Regions from separate parts of the Variovorax sp. 3319 genome, predicted to be linked through region 1. Evidence: predicted binding sites of a transcription regulator. Region 1 holds the regulator's gene; the other holds the start of a gene.
The links. The regulator HrcA, encoded in region 1, represses chaperone genes, less so after heat shock. The targets are predictions, from matches to a motif close to TTAGCACTCNNNNNNNNNGAGTGCTAA.
Positions count from the first base shown of each region.

Region 2: the regulator HrcA is predicted to act here: its motif matches at 1,191-1,217, upstream of J2X67_RS00800 (co-chaperone GroES).

Region 1 covers NZ_JAVDUZ010000002.1:501,679-504,072, forward strand. The annotation lists gene recN (DNA repair protein RecN) at 1-176, opposite strand, end outside; gene J2X67_RS06720 (NAD kinase) at 178-1,092, opposite strand; gene hrcA (heat-inducible transcriptional repressor HrcA) at 1,121-2,128, shown strand; tRNA gene J2X67_RS06730 (tRNA-Ile) at 2,161-2,237, shown strand; tRNA gene J2X67_RS06735 (tRNA-Arg) at 2,301-2,377, shown strand.
Region 2 covers NZ_JAVDUZ010000001.1:169,237-171,630, forward strand. The annotation lists gene groL (chaperonin GroEL) at 1-786, opposite strand, end outside; gene J2X67_RS00800 (co-chaperone GroES) at 817-1,107, opposite strand; gene J2X67_RS00805 (LuxR C-terminal-related transcriptional regulator) at 1,322-2,113, opposite strand; gene J2X67_RS00810 (DUF3237 domain-containing protein) at 2,185-2,394, shown strand, end outside.

The DNA of each region.
Region 1 (2,394 bases):
CCCTCGCGAACCGCGCCTGCGTCGGCACGGTTGCCCAGCGCCAGTTGAAGCGCATCGATCAATATGGATTTGCCCGCACCGGTTTCGCCAGTGAGCACCGTAAAGCCGGCGGACAAGTCGAGTTCGAGTGATCGCACGATCACGAAGTCGCGCAGTGCGATGCGTCGCAGCGCCATCTCAGGAGCCCCCTTCGTTCCAATGAAGTTTTTTGCGCAGCGTGTCGAAATAGCTCCAGCCCCGTGGGTGCAAAAAGCGAACCCGAAAATCGGAGCGGCGCACCACCACCCGGTCGCCAATGGCAAGCGAAGCGAGGGACTGCATGTCGAAATTGGCACTGGCGCCGCGGCCCGACACCAGTTCGATCACGATCTCGTCGGCGTCGGGCAGCAGCACCGGGCGGTTGGACAGCGTGTGCGGTGCAATGGGCACCAGCACCCAGCCCGGCACCGCGGGATGCAGCAGCGGCCCGCCGGCCGACAGCGCATAGGCCGTCGAACCCGTTGGCGACGCAATGATCAATCCGTCGGCGCGCTGGTTGGCCACGAAATGCCGGCCCACCGAAACCCGCAACTCGACCATGCCCGAAGTCGAATCGCGATTGACCACCACGTCGTTCATTGCCAGCGCGTCGAAAACCGATGCGCCGTCGCGCATTACCTGCGCATGCATGAGGCTGCGGTGGTCTTCTTCGTATTCGCCAGCCAGCATCGGGATCAGCGTGGCCTGGTAGTTGTCGATTGGAATGTCGGTGATAAAGCCGAGCCGGCCGCGGTTGATGCCGATCAAGGGAATGCCGTAGCACGCCAGTTGCCGGCCGATGCCCAGCATGGTGCCGTCGCCCCCAACCACCAGGCCAAGATCACAGCGCTGCCCGATTTCTGCAACGCTCAGCGGCTCGTAGCGCCCGCCTGCAATGGCGTCCGCATCGGCGGCCTCTGCCGCGGCCGATTTTTCGACAAAAACCGTGCACCCTTGCGATTCCAGAAAGGCGCCAATATCTTCCATGACGCCGTCGCGCGCATCCGCTTGCGCCCTGGCGCCTGAAGCCTGGTATTTGCCGATCAGGGCGACGTTGCGGAAGCGAGAAGTCATGTACAAATTACAACACTAAAATCTTGCAATGCTGGACGACCGTGCCAAGTTGCTCCTGAAGACATTAGTGGAGCGTTACATCGCCGAAGGCCAACCGGTCGGGTCGCGGACTTTGTCACGCGCGCCTGGGCTGGACCTGTCGCCCGCCACCATCCGCAACGTCATGTCGGACCTCGAGGCGTTGGGGCTTATTGCCAGCCCGCACACCTCGGCAGGCCGCATACCCACAGCGCGCGGCTACCGGCTCTTCGTCGACACCATGCTCACCGCGCAGCGCGAGCAGATGAGCACCCCCAGCCTCGCGCCCGACCAGCCGCAAAAGGTGATTGCCAACGCGGCCAGCCTGCTGTCCAGCCTGTCGCAGTTTGTGGGTGTGGTCATGGCGCCGCGGCGCGCATCGGTGTTCAAGCAGATCGAGTTCCTGAAGCTTTCCGAGCGGCGGCTGCTGGTGATCATCGTTTCGCCGGACGGCGATGTGCAAAACCGGGTGATCTTTCCAGAGGCCGACTACACGCAGTCGCAACTGGTCGAGGCTTCCAACTACATCAATGCCCACTATGCGGGCCTGACCATCGAGCAGGTGCGCGACCGGCTCCAGTCAGAGGTCGAAAAGCTGCGCGGCGAGATTGCCGCGTTGATGCAGGCGGCCGTCAAGGTCAGCTCCGAAGTGCTCACCGAAGCGCAAGAAGACGACGTTGTGATCTCCGGTGAGCGCAACCTGCTCTCGGTGACCGATTTTTCGAGCGACATGGGGCAACTGCGCCGTGCGTTCGAACTGTTCGAGCAAAAGGCGCAGCTAATGCGGCTGCTCGACGTGTCGAGCAAGGCCGAGGGCGTGCGGATCTTTATCGGCGGTGAGAGCCAGGTGGTGCCCATCGAAGAGCTTTCCATCGTCAGCGCCAACTACGAAGTCGATGGGCAAGTCGTGGGCACCCTGGGCGTCATCGGCCCGACCCGCATGCCTTATGAACGAATGATCCAGATCGTCGACATAACCTCGCGCCTGGTCAGCAACGCGCTGAGCCACCGTAAGTAGGCCGCACGGCGAATAGAATCGGGGGCTCTCGTGGGCCGTTAGCTCAGTTGGTTAGAGCAGCGGACTCATAATCCGTTGGTCGATGGTTCAAGCCCATCACGGCCTACCACTTGCATTCATTTCCAAACTGGTCCGGCCAGGGCCAAAAATGGATGCTATAATCGATAGCTGTGCGGCTGTAGCTCAGTTGGATAGAGTACTTGGCTACGAACCAAGGGGTCGTGGGTTCAATTCCTGCCAGCCGCACCACTCTCTTAAAGGGTTAG
Region 2 (2,394 bases), on a different contig from region 1:
CAGGGTAGCCAGGGCTTCGCCTTCGACTTCTTCGGCAATGATCAGCAGGGGACGGCCAGCCTTGGCAACTTGTTCCAGCGTGGGGAGCAGGTCGCGGATGTTGCTGATCTTCTTGTCGAACAGCAGCACGAACGGGTTGTCGAGCAACGCCGATTGCTTTTCGGGGTTGTTGATGAAGTAGGGCGACAGGTAGCCGCGGTCGAACTGCATGCCTTCGACGACGTCGAGTTCGCTTTCGAGCGACTTGCCGTCTTCGACGGTGATCACGCCTTCCTTGCCGACCTTGTCCATCGCGTCAGCGATGAGCTTGCCGATGGTTTCGTCGCTGTTGGCCGAGATCGAGCCGACTTGTGCGATTTCCTTCGACGTGGTGGTGGGCTTCGAAGCCTTCTTCAGCTCTTCGACCAGGGCCGTGACAGCCTTGTCGATGCCGCGCTTCAGGTCCATCGGGTTGATGCCGGCGGCCACGTACTTGAAACCTTCGCGAACGATGGCCTGTGCCAGCACGGTCGCGGTGGTGGTGCCGTCACCGGCGTTGTCGGAGGTCTTGGAGGCCACTTCCTTCACGAGCTGGGCGCCCATGTTCTGGAGCTTGTCCTTGAGTTCGATTTCCTTGGCGACCGAAACACCGTCCTTGGTGACGGTGGGGGCGCCGAACGAGCGCTCGAGCACCACGTTGCGGCCCTTGGGGCCCAGGGTCACCTTGACTGCGTTGGCGAGGATGTTGACACCCTCGACCATGCGTGCGCGGGCTTCGCCGCCGAAGACTACGTCTTTTGCTGCCATGTTTTATTTCTCCGAAAGGGGATGGATGGATTACTTATCGACGACTGCGAACAGGTCGTCTTCCTTCATGACGAGCAATTCGTCACCGCCGACCTTGACGGTCTGGCCGCTGTACTTGCCGAACAGGACGCGGTCGCCGACCTTGACGGTCAGTGCGGTCAGTTCGCCCTTGTCGTTGCGCTTGCCCGGGCCCACGGCCAGGACTTCACCCTGGTCGGGCTTTTCGGCGGCTGCGTCGGGAATGACGATGCCGGAGGCGGTCTTGGTTTCGCTGTCAACACGCTTGACGATCACGCGATCGGCCAAAGGACGAAGTTTCATTGCATCTCCTGGATAAGAAACGGGGTTGTGGTCGGGCGCCGGGCGGGGGAGACCGGCGGCCCATCGACTGGAAGCGAGGCCTGTTAGCACTCATCAACAGTGAGTGCTAATCATAAGGGCAATCGGAGGAGTTTCAAGGGCGGCAGGGCGGTTTTGCCCGCCCTGGCCGTGGCGCCAAGCGCCCGGGCTGGCCAGATGGCTCTGTTTCAGAGCCTCAAAAGGCTACCTCGCGCTCCGGCAGCATGAGCGCGAACAATTCGCTGCGAAAGTGAATGCCGAGCCGGTTGAACGCCCGGTTGCGGTATGTCTTGACGGTCGGCAGCGCCAGGCCCATGTCCGACGCAATGCCCTCCTGGGTCATGCCGCGAAGCAACCGGAGGCATACGTTGAGTTCTTGCGTCGTCAAGGCAGGGCAACGGGCGAGCAGCCGCGCGCCGGGTTCGTTGGCCGCGTCCGCGCGTGTCAGGGCAATGTGCTTGCGCGCGAGCGCCATCAGCAAGCGCCCCGCAATGCCGAAGTCTGCCAATTGGGCATCGCTGAGCGGCCGCTGATGCGTATGCCGATAGAAATTGACCGCAAACAGCGCGTTGTCGTCGTATGCGGCAGGTTCTTCCTCGACCACCGACACGCGCTCCATTACCCCGTGGGCGTCGTATACCTTGGCTCGGTGCTCCGCAGGCACCTCCGGCGCAGTGATGTGGCACACGCGAAGTTGCGGCACGCTTGCTTCACGCAATGTGCGGTCGCTTCGGATCGGGCCCGACAAATAGGCGTGCCAGCAGTCGCGGGTGGTGTCGGGCATGCCCCGGCTGCCACTCAGAAAGATCGCCGGCCGCGACCCTGTGCGGTACACCGAGAACGAGCCCACCGGCAGGGCGGATGCCATGGCGTCTAGAAGGCAGGCGCCAAACCCGGGCTCTCCCAGCGCAGGTACCACCATCGGCAGGCGCTGCGCCAACGACGATCCGAGGGACTCGGCGGGCAGGTCAGGAATCCAGGTGCGCATGGGGCAATACGGGGAATCCCGTCATCTTCCGGGATGACAACGTTGTCCGGCCACCGGACTTACGCTAGGGCATGACTTCTTCCCCTCCCCAAGAGAACGATCCGCTTGCCGCACCGCGCCTGGCCAGGTTTGCCGATGTCACCGTAGAGGTGGGTGAGCCGATGGTGCTGGGCGAGGGTGCCCAAGGGCTGCGCCGCGTGGTGCCCATCCTGGGCGGCCGCGCCACGGGCGACGGATGGACGGCGCGGGTGCTGCCGGGCGGTGCCGACTTTCAGCGCATT